DNA from 3 places in the Effusibacillus pohliae DSM 22757 genome. Region 2 is predicted to be linked to each of the others. Evidence: riboswitches for the same ligand, from Rfam matches in the RefSeq annotation. Region 2 holds a riboswitch; each other region holds the start of a gene.

Evidence for each region. A riboswitch is a leader RNA that binds a small molecule or an ion and turns the genes downstream of it on or off. The one in region 2 is predicted to bind glycine.
Region 1: linked by a shared signal. The riboswitch ahead of C230_RS0108385 (ACT domain-containing protein) and the one ahead of C230_RS0115400 (serine dehydratase beta chain) in region 2 are both predicted to bind glycine.
Region 3: linked by a shared signal. The riboswitch ahead of gcvT (glycine cleavage system aminomethyltransferase GcvT) and the one ahead of C230_RS0115400 (serine dehydratase beta chain) in region 2 are both predicted to bind glycine.

The regions. Positions count from the first base shown of each region.
Region 1 covers NZ_AQXL01000117.1:25,219-35,331, reverse strand. Annotated here, with positions in the region: gene C230_RS0108410 (methyl-accepting chemotaxis protein) at 1-301, shown strand, start outside; gene C230_RS23715 (cytochrome c oxidase subunit 2A) at 550-717, shown strand; gene C230_RS0108400 (cytochrome c oxidase subunit II) at 750-1,217, shown strand; gene C230_RS0108395 (b(o/a)3-type cytochrome-c oxidase subunit 1) at 1,246-2,886, shown strand; gene C230_RS0108390 (PFL family protein) at 2,949-4,313, opposite strand; gene C230_RS0108385 (ACT domain-containing protein) at 4,326-4,601, opposite strand; glycine riboswitch at 4,702-4,789, opposite strand; gene C230_RS0108380 (P-II family nitrogen regulator) at 4,919-5,233, opposite strand; partial or broken gene C230_RS19840 (globin domain-containing protein) at 5,333-5,524, shown strand; gene C230_RS0108370 (DMT family transporter) at 5,564-6,490, opposite strand; gene C230_RS0108365 (sigma-54 interaction domain-containing protein) at 6,506-7,831, opposite strand; gene C230_RS0108360 (branched-chain amino acid ABC transporter substrate-binding protein) at 8,093-9,250, shown strand; gene C230_RS0108355 (branched-chain amino acid ABC transporter permease) at 9,328-10,113, shown strand, end outside.
Region 2 covers NZ_AQXL01000132.1:15,904-26,016, reverse strand. Annotated here, with positions in the region: gene C230_RS0115425 (complex I subunit 4 family protein) at 1-520, shown strand, start outside; gene C230_RS0115420 (NADH-quinone oxidoreductase subunit N) at 524-2,047, shown strand; gene C230_RS0115415 (DUF1146 family protein) at 2,129-2,371, shown strand; gene C230_RS21510 (YwmB family TATA-box binding protein) at 2,486-3,241, shown strand; gene murA (UDP-N-acetylglucosamine 1-carboxyvinyltransferase) at 3,288-4,550, shown strand; glycine riboswitch at 4,614-4,716, shown strand; gene C230_RS0115400 (serine dehydratase beta chain) at 4,925-5,431, shown strand; gene sdaAA (L-serine ammonia-lyase, iron-sulfur-dependent, subunit alpha) at 5,432-6,328, shown strand; gene spoIID (stage II sporulation protein D) at 6,445-7,431, shown strand; gene C230_RS0115385 (M23 family metallopeptidase) at 7,518-8,216, shown strand; gene spoIIID (sporulation transcriptional regulator SpoIIID) at 8,522-8,830, shown strand; gene mreB (rod shape-determining protein) at 8,987-10,003, shown strand; gene C230_RS0115370 (flagellar hook-basal body protein) at 10,014-10,113, shown strand, end outside.
Region 3 covers NZ_AQXL01000127.1:44,970-55,082, forward strand. Annotated here, with positions in the region: gene C230_RS20360 (MFS transporter) at 127-1,404, shown strand; partial or broken gene C230_RS0112765 (transposase) at 1,390-2,298, opposite strand; gene C230_RS0112770 (ACT domain-containing protein) at 2,417-2,860, shown strand; gene thrC (threonine synthase) at 2,891-3,940, shown strand; gene thrB (homoserine kinase) at 3,952-4,875, shown strand; gene C230_RS0112785 (YqhG family protein) at 5,132-5,977, opposite strand; gene C230_RS0112790 (DEAD/DEAH box helicase) at 6,018-7,757, opposite strand; glycine riboswitch at 7,830-7,931, shown strand; gene gcvT (glycine cleavage system aminomethyltransferase GcvT) at 8,128-9,225, shown strand; gene gcvPA (aminomethyl-transferring glycine dehydrogenase subunit GcvPA) at 9,385-10,113, shown strand, end outside.

The DNA of each region.
Region 1 (10,113 bases), on a different contig from region 2:
GGAGAAAAGCGAGGAGACGCTGCAGGCGATTGAACAAATGCGGCTGTCGGTGCAACGGGTGGTGGATTCGGTTGCGTCGATTGGCGAATTGACGAAAGTTCAGATGGACGCGGTCGAAAAGACACTTGCCATCGCCGAGCATGTTGCGGACATTTCCGGAGACACCTGCAGCGGCGCACAGGATGTGTTTGCATCCGTACAGGAACAGACCGCGTTCCTGCAGCAAACGGCGGCCACGGCGAATATGCTGCGGGAATCAGCCGGGCAGTTGGAGAGATTGATCGCGTCGTTTCGCATCTGATCGAGGGCCGCTGTGACACCGGGTTGGCGAAGATCAGGGAGTTTGCCAATTCGGATCAGGGAACTCCCCGATGGTTCGCAGCCGCTTGTGAAACTATACTCAAACCTAGAAGAGGCAGCCCTTGCACCCAAAGGGCACAAGTCGCGTCACGGCAGTCAAGCTGCCGGATCGCGCTATGCACCCAAAGGGCACAAGTCGCGTCACGGCAGTCAAGCTGCCGGATCGCGCTATGGAAAGGAGGAGCCTGTATGTCGTATCCATCGCCAGAATTCAATGAGCAGTCTGTCCACGCGACAAGCCGGAAGCAACCGGAGGAAACCGCCTTGAACGGCACGTTGGTAGCGGTGCTGGTGCTGGGTGGGCTGATTGTGCTCAGCTGGCTGGGGGTATTTTCCCTGTATCTCAGCCGCAACTGACCGATCTGGAGAGGCAGAAAGGGTGAAAACCGATGCACATCCATCGTTATGAAAAAATTTGGCTGCTGGTCGGCGGCGTAATTGTGGTTTCGTTTATTGTGGCCCTGTTTGTCAATGCGTTTGCGATGGGCATGCACCCGCCCAGCCACATGCAAACCATCGATCCAAAACAGGTGGACGCGACACCGCCGTTTGACAAACCGGGGGTGCACAAGGTGGGGGACAACGAGTATGAGGCTGTGATGACCGCTTTCGTGTTCGGATTTAACCCGCCGCAAATCGAAGTGCCTGCCGGTTCCAAGGTAACTTTTATCAGCACGAGCAAGGATGTGGTGCACGGTTTTGAAATTCCGGGCACCAACGTGAACATGATGGTGGAACCGGGCCATGTGAATAAAGTGACGCAGACGTTCAACAAGCCGGGCGAGTATCTGATTTTGTGCAACGAGTATTGCGGAGCCGGCCACCATATGATGATGGGCAAAGTGATTGTCAAATAGAGGAAAGGAGTGTGCAGCCGTGACACCGATGACTAGAGTGGACGAGCGATCGTCGAGACTGAGCCTCGCCTACGTTTTGGTCGCCTTTGCCGCGTTTGGGCTGGCTGCCATTTTTGGAGCGCTGCAGGGAATGGACCGCGGCGGTGTGATCACGATGCCTTCGTGGCTCACCTATTACCAGATTTTGACCGCCCACGGCGTGCTGATGGCACTTGTCTTTACCACATTTTTCATTGTCGGTTTTCTGTTTTCGGGGATTGCCAGGACGAATGGCGGATCGCTGACCCCCGCCGCCCGCCGGCTGGGATGGACCGGGTTTTGGATGATGCTGGCCGGGACGTTGATGGGGGTTGTCACCATCCTGACCAACCAGGCCAGCGTGCTGTACACGTTTTATGCGCCGATGAAAGCCTCTCCCTGGTTCTATGTAGGCGCCGCTCTGCTGGTGGTTGGCAGTTGGGTGGCAGGTTGGGGGATGTTCGCTTGCTACCGGGCTTGGCGCCGGGCTCATCCGGGCCAACATTCTCCGCTGTTTATGTTCGCGGCAGTGGCGACGATGATCCTCTGGCAGATCTGTTCGGTCGGCGTTGCGGCCGAGGTCGTGCTGCAACTGATCCCTTGGGCGTTCGGATGGGTCGATACGGTGAATGTGGTGCTCAGCCGCACGCTGTTCTGGCTGTTTGGGCATCCACTGGTCTATTTTTGGCTGCTGCCCGCCTACATCACCTGGTATGTGGTGATGCCGAAGATCATCGGCGGCAAGGTGTTCAGTGACGCGATCACGCGCATGGTGTTTGTGATTTTTGTGGTGCTGTCGTCGCCGATCGGGTTTCACCATCAGCTGATGGAACCGGGAATCGATGAAAAATGGAAATTTCTGCATGTGGCGTTGACCCTGTCGATCGCGATTCCTTCCATGATCACGGCGTTCACGATGTTTGCCACATTTGAGACGGCCGGACGGGCCAAAGGGGCGAAGGGGCTGTTCGGCTGGTTCCGCCATCTGCCGTTTCGCGACGCCCGCTTCTTTTCGATGTTTCTGGCGATGGTCTGGTTCGTTCCAGCGGGGATCGGAGGCATCATCAACGCCAGCAACCAGCTGAATGCGGTGGTGCATAACACCATTTGGGTGACCGGCCATTTTCATTTGACGGTCGGCACGACGGTGGCGCTCACGTTTTTTTCCGTCAGTTACTGGCTGATTCCGCATCTGACCGGCCGCAAATTGACGCCGGTGCTGAACGATCTGGGGAAATTGCAGGGCTTTTTGTGGTCGATCGGCATGCTGTTTATGTCGGGCTCGATGCACACGCTCGGGTTGTTGGGAGGACCGCGGCGGACGGCGGGAACGACCTACATGAACGATCCGACCGCTCTCAGTTGGCTGCCGTGGCACAAATTGACCGCGATCGGGGGCGGTATCCTGCTGGTGGCCGCCATGCTGCAAATTGCCATCGTCTTCTATCTGACCTTCAAGGCGCCGAAGGGGGAGGAGGAATACCCGATCGGCGAAGTGGCGGAGGAAGCGGAGGCGACGCCGGCGATTCTCGAACGCTGGCGGGTTTGGGTGCCGGTGGCGGTGGTCCTGATTCTCGTCGCCTATGGTTACCCGATTTTCGAGATGATCCAAAATCCGCCGCCGGGAGCACCCGGTATCAAAACCTGGTAAACGGCCGAAATGTGAGCGGCATGCTTCTTCGCATGCCGCTTTTGTGACATTGGTCCGCCCCGCTAGTTCATCAGCGATTGGATGGGGGCCGGAATGCGGCCGCCGCGCCGGGCAAATTCCGCCGATGAGAACCGATTGATCTCCATTACCGGCGCGCGGCCCAGCAATCCGCCGAATTCCGCCATTTGCCCTGCCACGGCCCCCGGAACGGGGATGACACGGACGGCCGTCGTTTTTTTGTTCATCATGCCAATCGCCATCTCATCGGCGATCAGCCCGGCCAGCGTTTCGGCGGTTGTCTCGCCGGGCACCGCGATCATATCGAGCCCGACCGAGCAGACGCAGGTCATCGCTTCCAATTTGGCCAGGCTGAGTGCGCCCGCTTCGACGGCAGCGATCATCCCGTTGTCCTCCGAGACCGGGATAAAAGCGCCCGACAGCCCGCCGGGATACGAAGTGGCCATCGCGCCGCCTTTTTTTACCGCATCGTTGAGCAGAGCCAAGGCGGCGGTGGTGCCGTGCGCACCGCACCGTTCCAGGCCCATCGCCTCCAGAATCTGCGCTACGCTGTCCCCCATCGCGTTGGTCGGCGCGAGCGACAGATCGACGATGCCAAACGGCACGCCAAGCGCCGCGGCCGTTTTGCGCCCCACCAGTTCGCCGACCCGCGTGATCTTGAATGCCGTCCGTTTGATCGTCTCTGCGATCATACCAAAATCGGCTCTTTTTTCCAGCCGCTCTAACGCCGACAGCACGACCCCCGGCCCGCTCACGCCGACGTTGATCACCGCATCCGGTTCGCCAAAGCCGTGGAAGGCCCCGGCCATGAACGGATTGTCGTCCACCGGGTTGCAGAACACGACCAGTTTGGCCGCTCCGATCCCGCTCCGGTCTGCCGTCCGTTCGGCGACATGCTTGATCGTGCACCCCATCCGGTACACTGCGTCCATGTTAATGCCGGCTTTGGTCGATGCCACCGCCACCGAGGCGCACACCCGGTTTGTCTGCGATAAAGCATCCGGCAGGGAATCGATCAACGCCTGCGCCGAGGGTGTCATGCCCTTGTGGACCAGAGCCGAATAGCCCCCGAGAAAATCGATTCCCAGTTCTTCCGCCACCTCGTCCAACTCGACGGCAATTTCCACATACCCGTCCTTGTCAAAACCGGGCAGCGCATGAGCAATCGGTGTGACCGCAATCCGTTTGTTGACGATCGGGATGCCGATCTCCCGTTCAATCCCGTGTACCACCGGGACAAGCCGCGATGCGTGGCGCAGCAGTTTGTCCCGCACACGGGTTTTGGTGGCGGACAGGGTGTCCGCCCGGCAGTCGTCGAGATGGACTCCCAGAGTCACGGTCCGGATGTCGAGGTGTTCCGTTTCCACCATGCGGATCGTTTCCAACACTTCGCTTTCCGTATAGCTCATGCCGCCACCTCCTCAGATCCGGTGCATCGAGCGAAAGAGTTCTTCGCTCTGCACCGTGATTTTCACGCCAAGCCGCAGCCCCACCTCATCGAGGCAGCTTTGCAATTCCTGCAGCGAGCGGACGGCTTGCTGCAAATCGACCACCATGATCATCGTAAAAAATTCACCGACGATCGTCTGCCTGATATCCACAATGTTCACCCGGTTGTCCGCCAAGGCGGTGGTGACGGCCGCAATGATGCCGATCCGGTCGATCCCCACCACCGTGATCAATGCCCGTTGTTCCATCGGTTTCTCTCCTTTTTTCTCGATCAAAAAAAAGACCATTCGGGAGAATGGTCAGGGAAGCCGCACTGCAATCACAACCGCCCAAAAGCGGTTGGCGTCCCGCGCTTCCTCTGTCCTTTTGCCTGAGAGTTTCGCGATGATCGCTTGCCCCTTCGGCGCCCTGGCAGGGTCTCTCCAGAGGTTCGTCCGGTTGCGGTGTCACCCGCAACTTTCATCCGGCTGGATCGATTTTTTCCTATAGTAGCAGGACGGCGCGGTGCGCGTCAATCGCGGAGTGCCGTTTTCAGAAACGGGCAGCCACAGGAGGGAACCGTTTTTCATCCCAAACGGCTAGGTGGGAAATGTTCTGACACCAGAATCCTGTCCTTCTCTTTATTGCCTGTGTAAGTGAGTGAAAGAATCCTTTTGACCGCATTCTCCACCTGCTCTTCTTCCACAATGAGTTGCAGTTTTGCTTTGATGTGGGTTTGAAACGGCATTCGAATCTGTTTGGGGAAGGGGGAAACACCAAACAAACTGAATTCTTTCACATTTGTAATGTTGTAGTTTTCGATTTGCATGCGCGTGAGCGAGCGGACGACAGACTCCACCAGAGCAGGATCGAGAATCGTTTCAATCACTTTTTTCCCCATAGCCGGTCTTCCCCTCTCCGATATGTTCTTGTACCCGATTGTAGAACGGAGAAGGGACCGCCACAACAGTCAATGTAACCAAGTCTTACAAGAGGCCCGCATGCAGGAAAAATTCCTGCTAAGCTACGGTTGAGACCCCAACATGAGGGGATGAATCTGCATCCGGAGCATTTTGCGGCGGTCGCCAAACATTTGCAGGACGCGCTGGCGCATTTTGGCGTCGATCAGCGCGACATTGACCAGGTGTTGAGCCATATTGAATCGCTCAAGGACGATGTGTTGTACAAGTGACTCTGCAACCCCCTCTTTCTTTTTCAGGCGAAGAGGGGGTTACTTGTGCCCTTCCGCAGTCCCGAGCGCGGGCGGCTGAGGCGTCGGTTGATGGTGCGTAGTGCAGAGCACGATCCCGGCCAGCAGCAGGATGCCGCCTGCCACCTGCTGCAGCGACACCGTCTCGCCAAACACGAAATAGGCGAGGATAGAGGAACCGACCGCTTCCCCCAGAATCCCGACGGACAAAATCGAGGCGGGGATCCAGCGGATCACCCAGTTGAAGATCGAATGGCCCAGAAGCGTCGGAAACACGGCCAGGCACAAAAACCACAGCCAGTCGAGCGGCGGCGGCGAGAGCAGCTGTTCATCGTGAATCAGCACATAAGCGAATAATGTGACTGTGCTGATCCCGTACACCAGAAACGTGTAGGCGGCGGAATCGGCCCGGGCCCGGACATGTTGTCCGATCAGCCAGTACACCGATACCAGAAACGCCGAAAGAAGCGCCAAGAAATCGCCGAACAGGACGTTCGGCCCGGACGTGAAATCCCCCCAGCCGATAATGACCGAGCCGATGATCGCCAACAGCCCGCCCAGCCAGGCATTCCTCGAAAGCTGTTCTTTAAAAACCCAGATCGATCCGGCGAACGTAAACAGCGGCTGCAGCGACACCAGCACCACCGAACTGGCGACAGACGTGTACTGGAACGACATGAACCAGTAGATGAAGTGAAACGAGAGCATCACGCCGGACACCGCACAAAGCAGGTAGTCTCGCCCCGTCAGGCCGGTGAGCGATTGCCGGAACGCATTCCGCCTGGCCACCATGAACGGGATCATCAGCATCACCGTAAAAAACAGCCGGTACGCGGCCGTCAGTCCGGGCGACGAAGCGGACAATTTAACGAAGATGGCCGACGAGGAAATCGATAAAATGCCGATGACAAGCGCCAGATAAGGCGGAAAAAAAGGCCGGTTTGGCATGCGCAACCCCCGTTTCTATAATCCGTATTGTTTGATCTTGTAGTACAAAGCGCCGCGCGAGATGCCCAACAGCCGGGCCGCTCCCGCTTTGTTGCCGCCCGTTTTCCTGAGTGCGTCCTCGATTTTGGCCCGTTCCATCTCCTCCGAGAGAGCGGACAGCGGCAACGCGTCTTCCGCCAACTGGGACAAAGTGGTCAGCCGGATCGCCGGCGGCAGGTGCTCCAGCGTCACTTCCCTACCGTCCGCCACGATTGCCAGATACTCCATCACATTCCGGAGCTGCGGCAGATTTCCCGGCCAATCGTAAGTGGTCAATGCCGCCATCACTTCCGAACTCAGGCGGGGGACCGGTTTTCCGACGGTTTGTGCCGATTTGCTGAGAAACAGATGGCAAAGCTCCGGCAAATCCTCTTTTCGCTCCGCCAGCGCGGGAACCGCAAACGTATGAAACCGGTAAAACAGTTCTTGCAAAAAAACGCCCTTCGCCACCAGTTCTTCAACTTCCGGCACGGAAGAGGCGACGATTTGGCAGCGCAAAGGAATCGGATTCATCCCGCCGGTCCGGAAAAAGTGGCCTTCGCCAAGCGCTTGCGACAGCTTGGATTGGGTCGGCAGCGGCAGGGCATGCACATTTTTCAGATACACGGTTCCGCCGGCCGCCAGTTCCAATTTTCCCGGCCGTTCGTCTTCGCCGCCAAACGTTCCCCCTTGGTAGCCAAACAGTTCGGCGTCCAGCAGGCCGCTCGGAATGGAATCGCAGTTGATGGCGATAAACGGGCCGGACTTGTTGCCGGTCCGGTGAGCGAGAGCCGCCAGCGTTTGCTTGCCGACACCCGCTTCGCCGGTCAGCAGAATCGAGAACGACTGTTTGGAAGTGTGTGTTAAAAACTGTAAAATTTGCTGCATCGACCGGCTGCGATGCACCAACTGCCGGCCGGGGGGTGCGTCAATCGGGCTGTCCGGCCGATTGTACAGTTCCTCGCTTAATTTTACCGTGTGCGTGATGTCCTGCTCGATCGCGACCGCTCCCAACAGTTCCCCATTTTCATCGTAGATCGGGACGGCATTGATAAACACATGCTTGTCGGGCCGCGGACGATGGTACACCTGGTAGACCGGACAGCCGGTCTCCATCACCTGAAACAGCATCAGCGAACCTTTCTGAAAAAAGTTCCCGATCGGCTTCCCGATAATCTGCTCTTTCGGGATGCCGTAGAGCCGTTCCGCCACATTGTTCCAGTAGAGCACCGTTCCGTCCCGGTCCACGCCGGTCACCGCATCGTTGACCGAATCGAGCAAAACGTCGAAGAATGCTTTGATCTTTCGAGATTGGCTATCCATCATACACTCCCACCCCAAAGGCTATCTCTATTATTCAAGTTTTTGTATAAATACGCAAATTGGGTGTTGTCGAAACTGAGTCAGGTAGTGTAGAATTATGGCGTGGGTGTTCAAGATTTGGACACATTATCGCTGATATGTCTAATTTTAAACACCTATTCACCGTTTCGTCTACTACCAAACAATCGGTAGTTAGATGTGCCTGCGTCTAAGCGGCTAACGCGGAGTAAATCATCCATGATCAAAGGGGGTCTTACAGAAATGAAGGTGTGGAGGAAAATTGGGATTGGACTGTCCGCCGCATCGCTTTTTGCATTGACGGCGTGCGGAGCGGGCGGTTCTTCCGGATCGTCCGGGCAGGGAGGCGCTTCCGGCAGCGAGATTTTGATCGGCGTGCAATCGCCGACTACCGGTTCGGAAGCGAAAATGGGCAAGGACATCAACCAGGCGATCCAACTGGCAGCCGATGAAATCAACGCGAAAGGCGGCATCAACGGCAAACAGATCAAATTGGTGTTTGCAGACGATGCATGCGACCCGCAAACGGCGACTGCAGCTGCCAACAAGCTCGTGTCGCAAGGCGTGGTGGCGGTTGTTGGCGGCTATTGTTCCGGGGCTACGCTGCCGGCGTCCGGCGTCTATCACAACGCGGGCATCCCGATGGTTGTAACCGCTGCCAACTCGGCAAAAATCCCGGCGCAAGGCTATAAGGAAATCTTTTTGATCAACGGAACGACGCTCCATCAGGCGGACAAAGCGGCCGACTACATGGTCAACCAGCTGAAGGCAAAACGGATCGCGATCGTCCATGACAACTCCGCTTTCGCCAAGGATCTGGCGGAAAGCACCAAGCAGGCCGTGCAGCAAAAAGGCGGGGAAGTGGTCGCGTTTGAAGCGGTCAATCCTGACGAGAAAGATTTCACCTCGCTGCTGACCAAACTCAAAGCGGCCAAACCGGACGCCACCTATTGGACCGCGTACTATGCGGCCGGCGGACTGTTGATCAAACAGTTCAAGCAGTTGGGCGTTCCGGGTGCGATCGGCGTGGGTGACGGAGCAAACGACAAGACGCTGATTGACATTGCCGGCAAACAGGCGGCGGAAGGAACGTTTGTCACGACCAGCCCGACGCCGGAATTCATCCCCGGTGCGAAATCGTTCATTGACTCGTACAAGGCGAAATTCAAGGAAGAACCGGGCCCTTACTCGGCTCTCTCCTATGACGGTATGCGCCTGCTGGCCGACGCGATTACCCGCGCCAACTCGACCGACAAAGCGGCGATCGTGAAAGCTCTGCAAGAGACGAAAGGCTTCAAAACGTTCGGCGGCGACCTGTCGTTCAAGCCGGATGGCACGTTGGAAAAATCGAACTTCATCGTGATTCAAGTGAAAGACGGTAAGTTTGCACTTCCGCAATAACGGTTTCAGACAGCGAGAATCCCGGGGATTAGCCCGGGATTCTTACTGAAGGGACGGGCATGGAAAGGAGTGGAATGATGGATATTTTCATCCAGCAGTTGGCGAACGCCATTGTGGTCGGCTCGTTTTACAGTTTGATCGCCCTCGGGTATTCGATGGTGTATGGAATCATTAAACTTTTGAATTTTGCACACGGTGATCTGTACATGGTGGGTGCGTTCGCCGGCTTTACCGTGTTGTCGCTTTTTACGGGCGAAACGGGAGTGCTCGGCATCGCGGCGGCGTTTCTGGCGGCGATGCTGGTGACCGGGTTGCTCGGGATCGGGATTGAGCGGGTCGCTTACCGGCCGCTGCTGTCCTCGTCCCGGCTGACCATTTTGATTACGGCGGTCGGTGTATCGCTGGTCCTGGAAAATGGGGTGATGCTGTCCTACGGTCCGAGTTTCAAGGTGTTCCCGGCACAGCTTCCGATCTCCGGGTTCCAGTTGGCCGGAGCCACCATCACGTATTCTCAGATCGGGCTGATCCTGATTTCGGTCCTGTTGATGGTCGGCTTGCAGTGGTTTGTGAACGGCACATTGTACGGCAAGGCGATGCGCGCCATTGCGATCGACCAGACAGCCACTTCGCTGATGGGGATTCCGGTGCACCGGATCATTAGCCTGACGTTTTTTATCGGTTCGGCGTTGGCGGCCGCGGCTGGCATGATGGCGGGGCTTTATTACGGTCAGATCAACTTTTTGATGGGATTTATCGTCGGTTTGAAAGCATTTACAGCAGCGGTGATCGGCGGCATCGGCAGCATCCCGGGAGCGATGCTCGGCGGGCTGGTGCTGGGGGTGCTGGAGACGTTCGGCACGGTT
Region 2 (10,113 bases):
GGGGGTCTCGTCCCTCACGAACGCTGGCCTGCAGGGGGGCGTTTTGATGACGATCTCCTCTGGGCTGCTGTCCGCACTGTTGTTCTTCATCGTCGGCGCGATTCAGGAACGAACCGGCACCTTCCAGATCGACGCGATGGGGGGGCTCTCTAGGCATCTCCCGATTTTGTCGGGCTTCCTGCTGGCGGGGGCGCTCGGTTCGCTCGGTTTGCCGGGGATGAGCGGATTTGTCTCGGAAATCGTCTCGTTCATGGGGGCTTTCCAGAAGCATCCGGTTCTGTCGGCGATCGGGACGACCGGCATCATTTTGGCGGCGGTGTATCTGCTGTGGGCGATGCAGCGGACCACCTTCGGTCCTGCCGGCCAGCTTTCGGAAGGCGTACGGGATGCGACTGCGCTCGAATATGTACCGATGATACTGCTCCTGGCGATTGTCATATGGATCGGTGTCTATCCGGCAGTGTTAGGCGACCTGATCAATCCGACCTTGTCGCAGCTTGTCGCCAGGATAGGGGGATAGACGATGCCGCAAACGGTGCAACAACTCGATTTTCTGTCTGTCTGGAATACCATGGGACCGGAAGTGGTGCTGGTTGGTGCGGGATTTTTGCTGCTGGTGCTCGACCTGTTGTTCAAAGGTGAACAAAAACGGCTGCTGCCCTGGCTGGGGATGCTGTCGCTTCTAGTTGCCGGCGGCATGGTCGTCCGCAACATGCTGAAGTTGCAAACGGCAACGGAACTGCAACAAATATCAGGCTATCTGTACATCGTGGACGACTATGGAAACATTTTCAAGCTGGTGTTTCTGGTTGGATCCCTGCTGACACTGCTGATGTCGGTCGATTATCTGCGGAACGTTCCGCTTCCGCGCGGAGAATACACCTATCTTTTGCTGTTTGGCACGGTCGGGGCGATGGTGATGGCTTCGTCGCTCGACCTGATCACCCTGTTTGTGGGGCTTGAGCTGTTGTCGATCGCTTCCTATGTCATGGCCGGAATGCGCCGCCATTATGCAAAATCGGCGGAAGGCGCGATGAAATACTTGGTGATCGGGGCGGTCGGGACGGCACTCACGCTGTACGGGATGTCGTTCGTGTACGGCTTGACAGGCACCACCAACCTGGCGATGGCGATGCAGTCTGTCGGGCCCCTGTGGGACGAATTCGGATTTTTACTGCTGCTGTCATTCGTGATGATGATCGCGGGATTCGGCATTAAAATCTCGATGGTGCCGTTCCACATGTGGACGCCTGACACGTACGAAGGGGCCCCGACGCCGATTACCGCGTTTCTTTCGGCGATTTCCAAGGCAGCCGGTTTTGCGATGCTGTTCCGGGTGTTTTTGTTCCTGTACTTCTCGATGATGCCGAAAGACTATATGGCGAAAGTGTACACCGTGTTTGCCGGACTGGCGATTTTGACGATGGTCATCGGGAACGTTGCCGCCATCACGCAAAAGAACATCAAACGTCTGATGGCGTACTCGAGCATCGCCCAGGCGGGCTACCTGCTGGTACCGGTCGCCGTATTGGGCAGGGCGCAGAGCCAGGTGAATCTGCTGCAGTCGATGACGGAACTGGTTTTCTACCTGGCGGTCTATGTGCTGATGACGATGGGGGCGTTTGCGATTATCGTCCTCGTGACGCGCGAAGCCGGTTCGGAAAGCGTCGAATCGTTCCGCGGATTGTACCGGCGGTCCCCGTTTTTGGCGGTTGCGATGTCCCTGTTTTTGCTGTCGATGGCGGGGCTGCCGGTCACAGCCGGCTTTTTCGGGAAGTTTATGATCGTCCTCGGGGCGGTGCACAGCCAGTCGTTCTGGCTGGCGGGCATCATGTTTGCCGCATCCGTCGTTTCGTTCTACTATTACTTTGGCGTGATTCGCCTGATGTTCACAAAAGAGACGGATGGCATCGAACCGCGTTTGCAGACGTCGGCCGGCCTGTCGATGGTGATCGGGGTCGCACTGGTGGCGACCGTTGGACTCGGCGTTGTGCCGGGCGTATTTCTGCGCGTTCTGGAAAACTTGAAATGGTTTGGTCCGGTGTAAAAAGAGCATCGGCCGCGACAAGACCAACGAGAGGGGCGAAGGCCTGCTCCGTTGGTCTTTTTCGGCAGGGAGGTGTTTCGGATGATGTCGCTGCCGTTTTCGACAGGTGTCTACGGACTGATGCAGCTGATTGTGTATTTGATCGCGATTGCGGTCGCCTGGTACGCGTCAGGCAGCATTAAGTGGGATTTATTTTTGCGTGACCACCGGGGAGGGCCCGCGGTGGTGCTTCGGCTGATAGTGGCCATTGTGCTCGGGTTTCAGCTAGGCCAATTTTTTCTGCAGTATCTAAGTGCATCGCTGCTGTTGAAGTATCTGCGTTAGAGGCCCCGGCCACCTCACCCGCTTTTTCTGCTTCTTCGCGTATACCGCCTCCCGGATTGGTCAAACATGGTTGATAGGGTGCTAGATTTGACCATGCGGGAGGATGTATTGATTATGAAAAAAGCGGTCTTGTTCGTCTCGATCATTTGCTTCCTCATCGGAGCGGCTTACGCATACCCAGCCCGCTCGACAACGGCCAGCCAGATGCACATCGGCGAACTGCTGACCCGCGTATTTGCAGCGAGCGGCGGGCAGGTGGAGGGCTATTTTGTGCATAACTGGTCGATCGTCAACCATACGTATATGCCGTTGGACGAACTGGCAAAAATCGGCCAAAATCTCAACGCGTCCCTGGGCATTCCCGATGCGCGCGAATACAAAAACAGCGACGGCCAGCAACACGTCTACCAATTGCACGGACAGTGGGATACGAGTACGGCCGTGTCGCTCATTCTCACTTCCATGAACCTGCAACAGCAGCCGCAAACCGTGCTCGTCATCAAAATCGAGCGGGAGGCAAGCGATTTGCGGGGTATTACCGATTCGATCGAAAAAGTAAAAAATACGGCCGCCCAAGCCGGCGTCACCCCACAAATTAGCGCTTGTATCAAAGGTTTTCGCAATGATAAAATTGATGTTATGGAACGAAACTCGCTCATTCAACGGATGTTTGCGTCCGTCGATGCGCGCGAAGTGGAAGCATTTCGTTCCGACTGGCTGGCAAGCGTATCAGGGTACTCTCCATTGGCCAAAGAGTACATATCCACCAACGGGAAGCGGATGAATCTGCAGGTGGCGGTTCATCACGACGCCTATCAAAAAAAGACCCGCATCCTCGTTGGTTCGCCGATTGTGACGATTGAGTATTAACAGCTAAGTCCGGGACAACAGCCCACCCTGAGCGGAGGTACCAACATTGTCAAAGTTTTTGATTCGTGGCGGAAACCGCCTGTCTGGCAGCGTAAAAGTGGACGGTGCAAAAAATGCGGTGTTGCCGATTCTGGCGGCATCGATTCTTGCATCGGAAGGAACCAGTGTGATCGAGGACGTTCCATGGTTGACGGATGTTGAAACCATCAGTGAAGTCATCATCGCTTTAGGGGCAGAAGTTCGTCGGGAAAGCGAAACGGTCTTGCATGTCGACTCGCGCAACGTGAAGGAATGGATCGCCAAAGAATCGCTGGTTCGCAGAATGCGGGCTTCTTTTCTTGTGATGGGACCTTTGTTAGCCCGCATGGGCCGTGCCCGTGTCGCGTTGCCGGGCGGTTGTGCGATCGGAGCAAGACCGGTTGACCAACATATCAAAGGATTTCAGGCGCTCGGTGCGGAAGTCGAAGTCGGCCGCGGCCACGTGGAAGCTCGCGTGAAAGGGAATCGGTTAAAAGGAACCCGAATTTATCTGGATATCCAAAGCGTCGGTGCCACGCAGAACATCATGATGGCAGCCGCTCTGGCGGAAGGCAGGACGATTATCGAAAACGCGGCGAAGGAACCGGAGATCGTCGATCTGGCGAACTATTTGAACGCGATGGGCGCCAGTGTGCGCGGGGCGGGTACGGATGTGATCCGCATCGATGGCGTCGAATCGCTGCGGGGCGCGAATCACACCGTGATCCCCGACCGGATTCAGGCGGGCACGTTCCTGATCGCGTCGGCGATGACCGGCGGCGACGTGTATGTGGAAGGAGCGATTTCCAACCATTTGAAGCCGGTGATCGCCAAACTGAAAGAAGCGGGCATCCAGATCGAGGAAGATGTGAACGGGATACGGGCGATCGGCGGTCCCGGCAACCGTCCGTTGGATGTCAAGACGCTGCCGTATCCCGGATTCCCGACTGACATGCAGGCGCAGATGATGGCGCTGCTGACCGTTTTGCCCGGCAACAGCCTGGTGACGGAAAGCGTATTTGAAAATCGGTTCATGCATGTGGCGGAACTGCAGCGAATGGGAGCCGACATCAAGATTGAGGGACGCACCGCGCTGATCACCGGGGTCCCCTACCTGACCGGAGCGAGCGTTACGGCAAGCGACCTGCGGGCGGGGGCCGCGCTTGTGATCGCCGGACTGGGAGCGCAGGGGGAAACGGAAGTCAACGGACTCCACCACATAGACCGCGGTTACTTGAAACTGGAAGACAAGCTCCGTACGATCGGAGCGGACATTGTGCGCGTCGAGTAATGGCTTTTTTTCACCGGTTGCTATATAATAGAAGTAACACGTTACGAAACTGCATAGCGGCGGATGACGATTGCGGGAGAGACCGAACCGGCCGTTCGGCACCGAAGGGGCAAGTCCCAAAAATCCTTGGGACCAATCTCTCAGGTAAAAGGACTGCAATCGGACGCACTCTGGAGAGAGCATCAGCCACCAAAGGGGAAAACTCCCGCGAACGGGAGTTAAACTTTCCGGTAAAAGGACAGAGCGAGGGTAGACAGTCTGCCCTTGCTTTGTCCTTTTTTGATCGAACGGAAGGACGGAGAAGGGGAAAGCGGTCTACCCCTCTCTGTCCTTCCTTTCTTTTTAAAAATCATGTCGTTCCGGAGGAGAGAGCGATGGAGTACAACAGCTGTTTTGACATTATCGGGCCGGTCATGGTCGGTCCGTCCAGTTCGCACACGGCCGGCGTGGTGACGATCGGGAATTTTGTGCACCAGCTCCTGCACGGGATCCCGGAGCGGGCGGAAATCACATTTTATGGCTCTTTTTCTCAAACATACAGGGGACATGGCACGGATAAAGCAATCGTCGGCGGACTGTTGGGAATGGGCACGGATGATCTGCGAATCAAACACGCGCTCAAACTTGCCTCTGAATGCGGGATGGCGACCGTTTTCAAGCTGGAGGAGGAGTGCCCCTATTATGACCATCCGAATACGCTGCTCATCCATGCGGAAAAGAATGGTGACGCCGTGATGGTCGGCGGCGTTTCGTTGGGCGGCGGATTATCAAAAATTTTCTTGATCGATCAGTTTCAGGTTGATATTCCATTGAATACCGCGTGTTCCATGGTGCTGCACAAGGAAAATCGGACCCGTGTCATCAATTTTCAGGTGAGGTAGATGAAAATGCCGATCGATTTCCAATCGATGCAGGAACTGCTGCTTCACTGCGAACGGGAAAACAAGAGCATCGCAGAAGTCATGCTCGATGTTGAAATCAGCAAGTCGGGCCGCACCCGGGATACGATCATCAGCATGATGAAGGAACGTCTGCTCAAGATGAAACAGGCGATTGAAACAGGCGTGTCCGACCGGTCCTCCTCGCCAAGCGGCATTTCCGGCGGGGACGCGTATCGGATGGGCGTTTACAAGGAAAAAGGGGATTTTCTCTCCGGCAACATCATCGTCGATGCGATGCGGTTCTCGTTTGCCACATCGGAGACGAACGCCCGGATGGGAGTGATCGTGGCGACTCCGACGGCGGGCGCCGCCGGAGTTTTGCCCGGCTGCCTGTTTTCACTGCAAGAGAATTGCGGGCTCTCGTACGACCAGTTGGTGATGGGATTGTTCACCGCAAGCGCTCTCGGTTATGTGATCGCCAACCGCGCTTTTATTTCAGGAGCGGCCGGCGGCTGTCAAGCGGAAGTGGGGTCGGCCACCGCGATGGCGGCCGGTGCCATTGTGGAATTGAAGGGCGGAACGCCCGAGCAGGCGGTCAATGCAACAGCCATCGCGCTGAAATCCCTGTTGGGTCTTGTCTGCGATCCGGTGGCAGGTTTGGTGGAGGTGCCGTGCATCAAACGGAATGTGATCGGCACGGCGATCGCCTTCGCGGCGGCCGACATGGCGCTGGCCGGTGTGGAAAGCCGGATTCCCTGCGATGAGGTGATCGCCGCCATGTACGAAATCGGCAAGCGAATGCCGGTTTCGCTGCGGGAAACCGCTCTCGGTGGGCTGGCCATGACCCCGACGGGACAGGCGATGAAAAAGCGGATTTTTGATTCTCCCAGCGAATAAAGCAAAGAATACCCCACTGTCGCAACCGGCGGCGAAGCAAGTCTATCATGCAAGGGGCATACGGGTACAAGTTGCACATATACATTTGATAGACTTTGCTCAGGGGGGAATGGCTGTTGAATCAAACAACTGCCGCAAACAAACCGGTCGTCATCATGCTCGCCGCAACGCTCGCACTCATGCTGGCAATTCCGGCAGGATTGGTCAGCATGTTGCCGAAAAGGGAACAGCCCGCTCCCCATCTGGCAGTTGCCACCGATGACATGAAGATCAAAGTGCTCCTGAAGGAAAAAAACCAGGTTGTCGAGATGCCGCTCGAGGAATATGTGAAAGGCGTGGTGGCCGCCGAGATGCCGGCCGATTTTCCGCTGGAGGCGCTGAAAGCGCAGGCGATCGCCGCCCGCACGAATGCAATCCGCCGCATTCAGAAAAATTCGCTGATCGAAGGAGCCCATGTGACCGACGATTACCGGGATACGCAGGCCTACAGCAGCGACGAGAAGCTGAAGCAGCAGTGGGGCATCATGGAGTACCAGTTGAAGATGAACAAAATCGTGCAGGCGGTCAACGAGACGAAAGGGCAGATTGTGACCTATAACGGGGTGCCGATCGACGCGATGTTTTTTTCCGCATCGAACGGAAAGACGGAGGATTCGCAGGATTATTTTGGCCGGGCCTTGCCGTACCTGCGATCGGTCGATTGCCCGTGGGACGCGCAGTCGAAACATGCGACGCGTACCAAAACAATGCCGCTGCAGGAATTTCACCGGTTGCTGGGCATCAACGCGGTCGTCACTGCCGCCAACCAGGGACAGATGCTGCAAGTAGTGGAGACTTCAGCGAGTCACCGGGTGAAAAAAATCCGGGTCGCCGGCAAAGTGATGAGCGGCCCTGACTTCCGGCAGGCGCTGGGGCTGCCCTCGACCGATTTTTCCTGGAAAATCGAAGGCGATGCGATCACGTTCACGACCCACGGCAACGGCCACGGAGTCGGCATGAGCCAGTACGGCGCCGAAGGGATGGCGAAGCAGGGCAAAACGGCATCCGAAATTTTGGCGTATTTCTATCAGGGTACAACGATTGCCTCCTACAAGAAACCGTAGGTTATCGATAAAAAATTTCCATCCCATGAGTATTCCCTGTATAAGCTTTCTCATTCATGGCGAGAATGGGGAATGAGGTGATGGAAATGAATCAGGAAAACAAGCAAACGCAAAACATGGCTCCCAGGAGTCAGAAAAAGCCGGGATTTTGGAGGACTTTGTTTGCCAAACGGTGGACCTTCCCGGCGATCTATCTTGGCGCAGCGGCCCTTATCATCGGATTGGTAGTAGCGCAGGTCAAGGACGTGAAACTGAAGGACGCACAGCCTGCGCCAAACAATACGGGGAGCGCAGTGACTGACCCCGGCAAGCTTCCGGACAGCGCACCCGCCACTGCCGGTCAAAAACTGATCTGGCCGGTCAGCGCGGACGATACGGAAGCGAAAGTGACGATGGCGTTCTACGATCCGAGCAAGGACGAGAAAACGCAAGCCGCTTCCATTTTGAAGTATGACAACAACTTCTACACACAAAACGGGGTGGTGATCGGTCGCAAGGACGACAAGCCGTTTACCGTCGTTGCGGCAGCGTCCGGTACCGTCACCCGGGTAGAAGCGGATCCGCTGATGGGCCAAGTCGTCGAAATCAAGCATGACAACGGGTATGTCACATACTACGCGTCGCTTGACAAAGTGGAAGTCAAGGAAGGCGACAAAGTGAACCAAGGCCAGCCGATCGCCAAGTCGGGCAACAACAAACTGGAAGCTGACCAGAAGAACCACCTGCACTTTGAAGTGAAGAAAGACGGCAAGAACGTCAACCCGGAAACCGAAATCCAGCATTAAGCAGCAAACACATTGCGAAATCCCCGTCCGCTCAGGGCGGGGATAAAATTTTGCCCAACAAAGTGAAGCAAAGCTTCGCAGTATACACCGAGTACTTTGTTGGGGACTGGACTGTGCGTTTTCGACTAAATATTCAGAATTTTTATGGCGTTTGGGGATGTGCGCGAGTTTGTCAAGTTGAGAATGGACGAGAAAAAACCGGGAAAACGCACCTGATGGCTTGTCATAGCGCGTAATTAGGCATATGTGGTACACACCCTCATATAATGTATCAGACATTCGAAGTATTGGGGGAGGCGAAAGGAGTGCACGATTACATCAAAGAGCGCACCCTGAAGATTGGCGAGTATATCGTCGAAACAAAAAATACGGTTCGAACGATCGCCAGGGAATTTGGTGTCTCCAAAAGCACGGTGCATAAAGATCTGACCGAACGTCTGCCTGATATCAACCCCGAGCTGGCCAACCGTGTGAAAGAGATCCTCGAGTATCACAAATCGATCCGGCATCTGCGGGGCGGCGAAGCGACCAAGAAAAAATACCGGAAAGATGAATCGAAACGGAAAATGTCAAAAAATGTAGGATCTGAAAGAGGAGTTTCCTCGCCGCTGTAGAATAATGTAGATGGCGGTTTTTCGAAAATTTGTGACACAAAACGTGGGGCGACAGGGATGCACCATATCGCGGGGGAATCGATCATACTTCCCTATCGGCCGCATACATTGTTGCTAAGAGATTGTGACAAGGCGTGAAGGAGGACTCTTTCGCACATGTTCAGCAAAGATATTGGTGTAGACCTGGGAACGGCCAACGTTTTGGTCCATTTGAGAGGAAAGGGGATCGTCCTCAACGAACCGTCGGTTGTGGCAATCGAGAGTCAAACGAAACGGGTTGTGGCAGTCGGTGAAGAGGCCCGCCAGATGCTGGGGCGCACACCGGGCAACATTGTGGCGATCCGTCCTCTGCGCGAAGGTGTGATTGCGGATTTTGACCTCACCGAGATGATGCTTCGCCACTTTATCAGCAAGACGGTTGGCAAAGGACCGTTTGTTCGCCCGCGGATCGTGATCTGTGTGCCGACCGGCATCACGCCGGTGGAGCAGAAAGCGGTGCGGGAAGCGGCCGAGCGTTCGGGTGCGAAAGACGTGTTTATTATAGAGGAGCCTCGTGCGGCAGCGATCGGCGCCGGGTTGGACATTTTTCAGCCAAGCGGCTCGATGGTGGTCGATATCGGCGGAGGTACGACGGATATAGCCGTTCTTTCGCTCGGCGACGTCGTGACCGCCTCTTCTATTCGTGTAGCGGGGGACAAGTTGGATGAGGCGATCATCCGGTTTGTCAAGAAACAGTACAATCTGCTGATTGGCGAACGGACGGCGGAACAAGTCAAGCTGCAGATCGGTTCAGTCTATCCGGGTGCTCGCAACGAGACGATGGATGTGCGCGGCCGCGATATGGTGACCGGCCTCCCCAAAACGATCGAGGTCACCTCGGAAGAAGTGCGGATCGCGCTGGCAGAACCTGTTTCCCAACTGATGGCGGCGGTCAAGGGAGTATTGGAGAACACGCCGCCCGAACTGGCGGCTGACATCTATATGAAAGGCGTCGTGCTGACCGGGGGTGGGGCCTTGCTGTTCGGACTGGACAAGCTGATGATGGACGAACTGCAGGTTCCGGTGCATGTCGCGGAAGATCCGATGAGCTGCGTCGCGCGTGGCACCGGCAGGGTATTGGAAAATCTGGAGAAAGTCATTCGGCCGCCGGCAAAAAGAAAGCGGCATTGGTAGGTGAAAGAGCGTGATTCGAGGATTGTATACGGCAGCCTCCGGCATGGTGGCCGGGGAACGCCGGCAGGACGTGCTCGCCAACAATCTGGCGAACGTCAATACGGCGGGAT
Region 3 (10,113 bases), on a different contig from region 2:
CGTATTCGAAGGCGAAAGCTATAGGATGAAGCATGAGTTGATGAAACAAAGGTAAAAAATACCCATGTGCTTTCTGTATCGTGAGTGCAAAAGGAAGGTATTTTGTTAGTGAGGGAGGACTGGATAATGCGATTTAGAGATTTGCACATAAATATAAAAACGAGGCTAATAGTTAGTTTTTTTCAAAGAGCTAGTCAATCCATGGTTTTTCCTTTTATGTCCATTTATTTTGCGGATCATTTTGGCCCAACAATTGCCGGTCTTCTCATGTTAGCAACGGTTATTGCTGGTTTATTATCCAGTTTTTTTGGTGGTTACTATGCGGACGTTAAAGGAAGAAAAAAAGTCTTAGTTGTTTCGGAACTGATTCGTTTTGTTTCTTTACTTTTTTTAGCAGTGGTTAATTCAGATTGGATTCATATACCAATAATAACCTTTTTTCTTTTTTTAATAAATATTATACTTATTAGTATATCTACTCCGGCTAACGAAGCTTTAATCATTGATGTAAGTACAACTGAGACAAGAAAATATGTATACAGCATTTCTTATTGGGTCACCAATTTTTCTCTTGCGATTGGAGCGATGTTTGGGTCTTTTTTTTACAAGTCAAACTTTTTTCAGCTGGTGATTATTATGGCATTATCGTCCTTACTTTCTTGCATAATTATCCATAAATTCGTTACGGATACGTTTCGGTTGAAGGGGCCAGTCGAGAAAGTTTCAATTGTTAATATTTTCCGAAGTTACAAAACCGTTTTTCGAAATCGTTTATTCATGAAATATTTCCTTATTGGGGTACTAATGCTAGGCGTTGAAATGCAGTTGGGAAATTATATCAGTGTTAGGTTGGCTAAAGAGTTTGGTACTCAATCAATACCTGAGGTTTCGGTATTTATTGGAAATATCGATGGCATTAAGATGTTTGGGATAATTAGAACAGTAAACACGGTGTTAGTAGTTTTGCTTGCTTCAGTTGTTGCCAGGATATCTCATTATATCTCTGATCGCATTTCTTTTTATCTAGGAGTTTTATTATTCGTCAGTGGATATGCAGTATTGGCAATTAGCAACGATGTGTGGATTTTGTTACTTGCTGCGTTGGTATTTACTTTAGGAGAGCTAATTTATGTTCCCGTATTCCAAGCCATGTTTGCAGAAATTATTCCTGTGGATGCTAGAAGTAAATACTCAGCTGTCAACAAATTGAATGTACGGGGGGGGATGATCTTAGGCTCTCTTGGGATAACGGTTGGAGTATTATTCCCTTCTTGGTTCATGGCACTTCTGTATATGGTGATTGGATTTGTTAGTATATATGTTTATCGAAATCTGCTTCATTATTTTCAAGATCAACAGAATAAAACAAGTCATTTAGAGTCCGGTGATTTAGTTCAGTCTTAGCCGTCTATTCGGCATGCAAAATGAGGAAAACACCCCAACCAGCGTCGATATGGGCAGGCCTGATACCACTTCCGTCATCACGAATTCCGGTTTTTGGCATGCCGAAATACCGGTTTGAGGTCGCTTGTTCTGAAATCGGCATAGTCTTTTCAAATTTTGGACGATCGCTGTCAACAGCTCCTGCTCTTGCATGCAGTCCAGCCCGCGGCTCCGTGCGCGACCCAGACCATGGGAGACTTTGCTTTCGGCAAACACATGCTCGCACCGCGTCCGTAACTTTTGCAGATGACGGTAGGAACCCTGAAGTTGAATTTGTTTGACTTTGTTTCGGATTTGGATTTCCTGAATTTTGTCCAGCCGCTTGCGTTTTTTCTCCAGATCGTTCGTTTGACGTTTCCAGGTCGGTAGATCTTCCAGTGTCAGGTTGCGAAGCGAAACCAAGGGAATAATCCCCTGCTCGAACAACGCACGCAGATACTCAGTCGTGCCGTAGGCTTTGTCGGCAGAGAGCGTACGAATCCGGATTTGCGGATGGGCAAAGCAAATCGCTGCCAGTTGCTGTACACTCGTCTCCCGCTCCGCCGTCCCAGATGCGATACTCGCTTGTCTGGACAGAATAACGCCCGATTTGACATCGACCACATCATACACCAAATACCGCAGATGCATTTCCTGACCGTTGCTCCTTTCGTGCAGGCGGTGCGGGCGGCTTTCTGTCCTCATCGGAATCAGCGATGAATTGATCGACAACATGTTTCATCAGCGTCTTAAAAACGCCGTGTTTTCGCCACAATTTCCGGGTCTTGACCAGAGGGTACGTTCCGTGCACAGCGGCGCCACCCAATCATGGACAACGGAAAAATCAAGCGCATCGTTGAGTTGGCGCAGGAAATGTTTCAAAAAATCATTGAGTCGAAAAAGGACAGAATGTTATACTGTCTACTATATAAAGACTGTATTCCTCCTGGAGTGAACAACGAGTCCGGATCCGTGTCATGAAAGGGAGAGTTGCTTGAAAGCGCGTAGACGATTTTACCTGGTGGCCGAGGAGATCATGCCGGAAGCGATGATCAAAACGGTACAAGTGAAGGAAATGCTCGCCCGCGGGGAGTTTGAAACGGTGAACGATGCGGTTAACGTCGTCGGGTTGTCCAGGTCCGCGTTTTACAAATACAGGGATCTAGTGTTTTTGTTCGATGACGAAAAGCGGGAGCGGCTGATCACTCTGTCGCTGATTCTGGAACACCGTTCGGGGATTTTGTCGACCGTTTTAAACACGATCGCGCAAACGGGCGGCAATATTATCACGATCACACAGGGCATCCCGTTGAGCCAGGCGGCACATGTGACCACGACGATCGACATCCGCCATCTGAACGTGTCGACGGACGAACTGACCAGGCGGCTGCAGGACTTGCAGGGCGTGCGCAAAGTGGAAATCGTCGGCTACAGTTGATCGGCTTGAATCGGAAGGAGAGAGACCAGCATGTGGAGAGGAATCATTGAAGAGTATCGGGAATTTCTGCCTGTTTCGGAGGAGACACCGGTCGTTACGCTGTTCGAGGGAAATACGCCGCTGTACCAGGCCCGCAAACTGTCGGACGCGGTGGGGGCGGAAGTCTGGTTGAAATACGAGGGGCTGAATCCGACCGGTTCGTTTAAGGACCGCGGCATGGCGATGGCGGTGACGAAAGCGAAAGAAGAAGGGGCGGAAGTGCTGATTTGTGCGTCGACCGGCAACACGTCGGCCGCGGCGGCAGCGTACGCGGCTCGAGCGGGCATGAAAGCGGTTGTGGTGATTCCGCACGGAAAGGTGGCGCTCGGCAAGCTGGCGCAAACGGTGATGTACGGGGCGGAAATCATCGAGATCGAAGGCAACTTCGACGAGGCGCTGGCGATCGTCCGGCAGATCTCGGAGACCCACCCTGTCAAATTGGTGAACTCCGTCAATCCGCAGCGGATCGAGGGGCAGAAAACGGGCGCTTTTGAAGTGTGCGATTCGTTGGGCGAAGCGCCGACCCATCTGGCGATTCCGGTCGGCAACGCCGGGAACATCACCGCTTACTGGAAAGGGTTCAACGAATACAGGCGGCACCGCCGCTGCGGCAAGCTGCCGAAGATGCTCGGCTTTGAGGCGGCCGGGTCGGCGGCGATCGTCAAGGGCAAGGTGATTGAAAATCCGGAAACGGTCGCAACCGCCATCCGGATCGGCAATCCGGCCAGTTGGCAGCATGCGGTGGAAGCGGCCAAGCTGTCGAAAGGCAAAATCGATCTGGTCGAGGATGAAGAGATTTTGCATGCCTATCGACTGGTTGCTGCGGAGGGCGTATTTTGTGAACCCGCCTCGGCCGCATCGGTGGCGGGCGTGTTGAAGCTGGCAAAATCGGGTTATTTTTCCGAGAACGACCGGATCGTTTGCGTGTTGACCGGCAACGGTTTGAAAGACCCGGATTCTGCGATGAAATACGGCATTTCGATTGAACCGAAGGTCGTGCCTGCCAGCCAAGAGGCGGTTGTCCGATCGATCTTCGGGTAGGAGGAAGCCGCATGGGAGTTCGTGTGCGCGTTCCGGCGACAACTGCCAATTTGGGTCCCGGATTTGACACATTTGGCATGGCGTTATCGCTTTACAATACAGTGGAAGCCGCCTGGTCGAGCGGCGGTCTGCAAATCGAAGTGACCGGCGATGGCGCACAGCTTGTGCCGGTCGATGAAACGAATGCAGTGTACCAGGCGATGCGATCGGTGTTTGAGCTGGCCGGGCAGGCGAGCCTGCTGGACGAGCGGGGGCTCAGCATCCGGATTCACAACGAGGTACCCGTCACGCGCGGCATGGGAAGCTCGGCGACGGCGATCGTCGGCGGCTTGTGGGTTGCCAACGAACTGCTTGGACAGCCGCTTTCCAAGGGAAAATTGCTGCAACTGGCGGTCGAGTTGGAAGGGCATCCCGACAATGTGGCGCCGGCGATTTTTGGAGGCATCGTCGCGGCTGGGATGGTTGGCGGAAAAGTGTACGTGAAGCGATTTTCGCCGCTGGCCGGCATGCAGTGCGTGGTTGCGGTGCCCGAGTTTCAGCTTGCCACCCGTACCAGCCGCAAGGCGCTGCCGCCTGCGGTTCCTCATGCAGATGCAGTGAGCAACGTTAATCGGGCGAGTCTAATGGTCGCCGCGCTGGTGGACGGCGATTTGGAGCTGTTTTGTGAACTGATGGAAGACCGGCTGCATGAACCGTACCGGATGCCGCTCATTCCCGGCATGAAGGAAGCGATCGCCCGTGCCAAGAAGGCCGGTGCGCTGGCGGCTGTGCTTTCCGGTTCCGGCCCCGCCCTGATCGCTTTCTGCCGAGGCGAAGGGGCCGATGTAGGGGCTGCTTTGCAGTCGGGATTTCGTTCGGAAGGGATCGATTCGAACATTTTATATCTGCAACCGGCCGAGCGCGGGGTGGAAATTTTTCATTCAATTCCCAAATAATTCCTTGCCCGCTGTGCATCCTTTGATCTGGCAAAATACCGCGGATTCATCCGGCAAGCGGGCAAACTGCAGGCGACGGACAAGCGATTGTTGGAGGACCCCTGTACCGATGCTGGCGGCCGACCAGGCAGGAACGTATCTGTATGCGGGTCCAGGCATGCATCTGTATCAACCGACAGCGGATTGCAACCGGTGGACGGCAATACACCGAATTTTTGCAAATCGAGGATGTGTTCTCCGCCGCCAGGTACCCGGTTTATGTACGGACGGGAGCGGCGGTGAACTGGGTAGGGTCCAGGTAAAGCAGCGCAAAGTGCAGCGGCTGCACCTGGATCCGCGGCTGGCATCGCCATTTCAGTTCGGCGACCCTTAATTCCCGCTCGGCCGAATACAGGTCCATTTTCTCCTCGTTTTCCAGAATGAGCGATTCATAGTAGGTTTCCAGCTGATTGATCTCCTGCGCCAATTGCTCTTTTGCCAGTTCCGCCCAGGTGTGGTCGCTGTTCCGGATTTCCTCAAGGATCGTGTTTTTGATCCGCTGCCAGCCGGTTTGCAGGGATGCAACGAGCAAACCGGTTTGCTTGAGCTGTTCCCGGTAATGTTCCGGCAGTTGGCACGACATCGGCAGGTCGCGGACCGCTTCGTACAGATCGGGGATCACTTGGTTATTTCGCAGGTTGACGCCGAAGGAGCGGAGTTCATCCCGGCGCCGGTCGGCCAGATAGGAGATCTTGACATTTGTCAATAAAAACGGGACGCGCCGATTGGAGGGGGTTGCCGTTTGGTACTGGCAGACGAATTGGCCGCGGCGGGCGGCCGATTGAAAAATTTTTTCCAGCCGGTAGCTGCCCAGTGCGACCAGCTCGGTTCGCTCGACGCCGGCGATCTCCGTCTCCGAATCGAACACAAGGTTCAGCACGGTCGGAGGTACATCTTGCCCGATCGCTTCCACCCACATCCAATAATACGGGCGATCCATCAGTTCCTTGTCGATCTCGCGCGGCAGTTCCACTTGCAGAAAACCCGGTTCGTCCCGCAAAATCGGACAACCTGTGGCCTGAAAATAGCGTCTGCAATAGTGCTGGATCTGCGTCTTATCCATTCCCCTTTCCCCCTCACGCAGCATTGCACCAATCGGCTTGTCACGTTTTCGCGTAGTCTGTGAAGGTCTCTTTCAGGATTTCCTGTTTGACTTGTTCCATCCGGTCCCCCAGCTCGTTGAAACGGGCGGCAAACTCCTCTGTCGAGTTCGATTCGGCAAACCAATCCATGATATCGTTCTCAAAATTCTTGCTCAGTTTCATCCTGCCGATGATCATGTCCAGTTCGCCGATCACCATCTCGAACATGCGGATCTTTTCCTGCAGCAAATCGACGATATGCTCTTCGATCGTGCCGCGGGTGGCCAGGTTGTAGATAAACACGTCCCGTTCCTGCCCCAGACGGTGCACGCGGCCGATCCGCTGTTCGATCCGCATCGGGTTCCATGGGAGGTCGAAATTGATCACCTGGTTGCAAAACTGCAGGTTGATCCCCTCGCCGCCCGCTTCTGTTGCGACCAATACCTGCGCCCGTTTTTCGAACAGGTCCTGCATCCAGTCTTTTTTGCTGCGCTTGAATCCGCCGCGGAAGGGGATCGCGCGGATACCGGCCTGCTGCAGCATGTACATCAGATAGTCCTGGCTCGCCCGGTATTCGGTGAAGACGATCACTTTGTCGTTGCATGCCTCGATGATCTCGATCACCTTTTGGCCTTTCGTGTATTCGTCAAGCGGAATCGCACCGCACATCTCACGCAGCTGGCCGATCCTCGCTTTCAATGCGGCGGGCATTTTCGGATCCTGGTGCATTCGTTCCAGCGTCGGCAAGGCAGCGTAAGGTGTCGAGCAGATCTCCCGCTGCAAGGTGATCAGCGGCAGCACGTTTCCTTTTTCGGAGCGGCGTTTCAAATATTCTTCCTTGACGAACGACGACACCGCTTCGTACAATTCCCGCTCCTGCGGTGACAGATCCAGCGGGATCGACGTCACCTTGCGTTCGGTAAAAAAGACGCCGCCTTCACTCCGCTTGTTGCGAATCATCACTTGGGACAATGCGCTTTTCAGTTCGGCCGGATTTTTCGGCTTCCGCTTTTCTTCCATAAACGCGGCGGAAAACTGCTGGGCGCTGCCCAATTGGCCGGGTTTCAAAAGTGTGATCAGGTTGTACAGTTCCTGCATATCATTTTGAATCGGGGTGGCGGTCAGCAGCAGCATGTATTTTTTCCGGAGCCGGTTGATCAGTTCCCAGTTTTTCGTCTTGCGGTTTTTCAGTTTGTGCGCCTCGTCGACGATCACCAGATCCCAATCCTGCTCAAGGACGATCGTCCGGTGCGGCTCGCGTTTGGTGGTGTCGATCGAAGCGACGACGATGTCATAGGTCGTCCATGACCATTCGTTGCGCTGGGCGAACGCTTTGATCGCAAATTTTTCATTCAATTCCCGCGTCCACTGCAAAACAAGCGACGCGGGGACGAGGACCAGCGTTTTTTTGACAAGTCCGCGCATGATATATTCTTTCAGGATCAGGCCGGCTTCGATCGTCTTCCCGAGCCCGACTTCGTCGGCAAGAATCGCCCGGCCGTGCAGTTCGTTCAACACCCGTCTGGCTGTCTCAATCTGATGCGGATACGGGATGATGGAGGGCAGATGCTGCAAGCAAAGCAGCTGGTCGAACGTCGGAACGACCTTTGTCTCCTCCGCTTCCCATATGAGCTGAAACAGGGTCCAGTCATCCCACTGCCCATTTTGCACCCGCTCCAAAAACTGCCCGAACAGCGTCTCGTCAATCGAGCATTCGGGTGCACCAGACATTTGATCGTTTTGCAAAGAATCTGGTTTCATGGGCTCACCTCTTGTGGTATAATCAAGGTGCTGAAATAGATTGTGTCAAAATTGGAATTTTATACGCGGCGGATGACTGTTACGGGAGAGAACGATCGATCGTCGCCGAAGGAGCAAGTGGAGATGGCCCGGATGTCCACGAATCTCTCAGGCAGAAGTACCGTAAACAGGACGCGACTCTGGAGAGAGCTGTGCAAACGGCCACCAAAGGGGCAACTTCCCGCGGCGGGAAGGGAACTCTCAGGTAGCGAGGACAGAGACACGAAGGGATTTTTCCCGCTCGTGTCTCTTTTTATTTCTCTCAAATCGGGAACTTTATACTAAGCGGGAATCGGAATGCGCTTGCGGAACATGTTGAGGAGGGGTATGGATGGCAGACCTGAAACGAACGCCGCTGTTTCCCTTGTATGCGGAATACGGCGGGAAAACGATCGATTTCGGCGGATGGGAACTGCCCGTGCAATTCTCCAGCATTCTGGAGGAGCATGAGGCGGTTCGCACGCGTGCCGGCTTGTTCGATGTGTCGCACATGGGCGAAATCGAAGTGAAAGGACCGGACGCGTTGGCCAACATCCAGCGCTGGATCACCAATGACGCTTCCAGGCTGGAGGTCGGCCAGGCGATGTATTCGCCGATGTGTTACCCGGACGGGGGATGCGTCGACGACCTGCTTGTCTACCGGCTGGACAACGACCGCTACTGGCTGGTGGTGAACGCGGCCAACATCGACAAGGACTACGAGTGGGTAAAACAACACGCTGCCGGTGACGTGGAAATCACCAACCTGTCGCCCAACATCGCCCAGTTGGCGCTGCAAGGCCCGCTGGCGGAACCAGTGCTGCAGAAGCTGACCGATTACGACCTGCCGACCATCAAACACTACCGGTTTGCGCAAAATGTCAATGTGGCAGGTGTTCCGTGCCTTGTGTCGCGAACCGGCTATACGGGGGAAGATGGGTTCGAGATTTATATGGATGACGGGCAGGCACCCAAACTCTGGCAGGCGATTCTGGAAGCCGGCAGGGAAGAAGGCGTGGTGGCCGCCGGACTGGGAGCCCGCGACACGCTGCGGTTTGAAGCGAAACTGCCGCTGTACGGGCAGGAACTGAGCCCGTCGATTTCACCGATCGAGGCGGGGCTCGGCATGTTTGTCAAGCTGGACAAGGGCGATTTCATCGGCCGCGAGGCATTGGCCAAGCAGAAGGAAGAAGGCCCGCGGCGCAAGCTGGTCGGGTTTGCGATGATCGGGCGGGGCATCCCCCGCAGCCACTACGAAGTGCAGGTGGACGGCCGCAAAATCGGTGAGGTGACAACTGGCACGTTTGGCCCGACCGTCAAGAAGAACATCGGGCTGGCGTTGATCGAAGCCGACTATGCAAAAATCGGCCAGGAGCTTGACGTCATCATCCGCAACAAACCGGTCAAAGGGGTAATTGTGAAGACTCCATTTTACAAACGGCAAAAGTAGCAAGGAATCTCACGCCCGGGCACAGCGACACCGTTTTGACTGTCCGTTCCGCGCGGGGCGTGTGCCATCTGCGTCCGAATCGTGCCATCCGTTTTCCGGGCGGAGCGTGCGGCGGACCCACCAGGATCTGATCACTACAACAGTGCAGGAGGCGAGATTTTGAAACAGCACAGCTATATCCCCAATACCGAAGCGGATCGCAAAGCGATGCTCGATTCGCTGGGGCTCAACGATGTGGAGGAACTGTTCGCAGACATTCCGGAATCGGTCCGTCTGAAGCGGGACCTCAACCTGCCGGCGGCCTGGTCGGAAATTGAACTCAACCGCAATCTGGCTGCGATGGCGGGCAAAAACGCCAATCTCGAGGAGTACATTTGCTTCTTGGGGGCGGGCGCTTATCAGCATTACATTCCTTCGGTGGTCGATGCGATCATCAGCCGTTCCGAGTTTTATACGGCGTATACGCCTTATCAGCCGGAAATTTCGCAGGGGATTTTGCAGGCGATTTTTGAATACCAGACGATGGTGTGCGAACTGACCGGCATGGATGTATCGAACGCGTCGATGTACGACGGCCCGAGCGCGATGGCGGAAGCTGGCATCATGGCGTGCGCCGCAACCCGTCGTTCGAAGCTGTTGGTGTCGCGGGCGGTGCATCCGGAATACCGGCAAGTCGTGAAAACATACGCATCCGGCCAGAACATCGAAGTCGAGGAGATTGCGATTGAAAACGGGCTGACCAGTCTGCAGGATCTCGAGGCAAAATTGGGCGACAACATCGCCGGCGTGCTGGTGCAATATCCCAACTTCTTCGGCTCGATCGAAGACCTCAAAGCGATCTCGGAGCGGGTTCACCAGCACAAAGCGCTGTTGATCACCGCAGTCAAT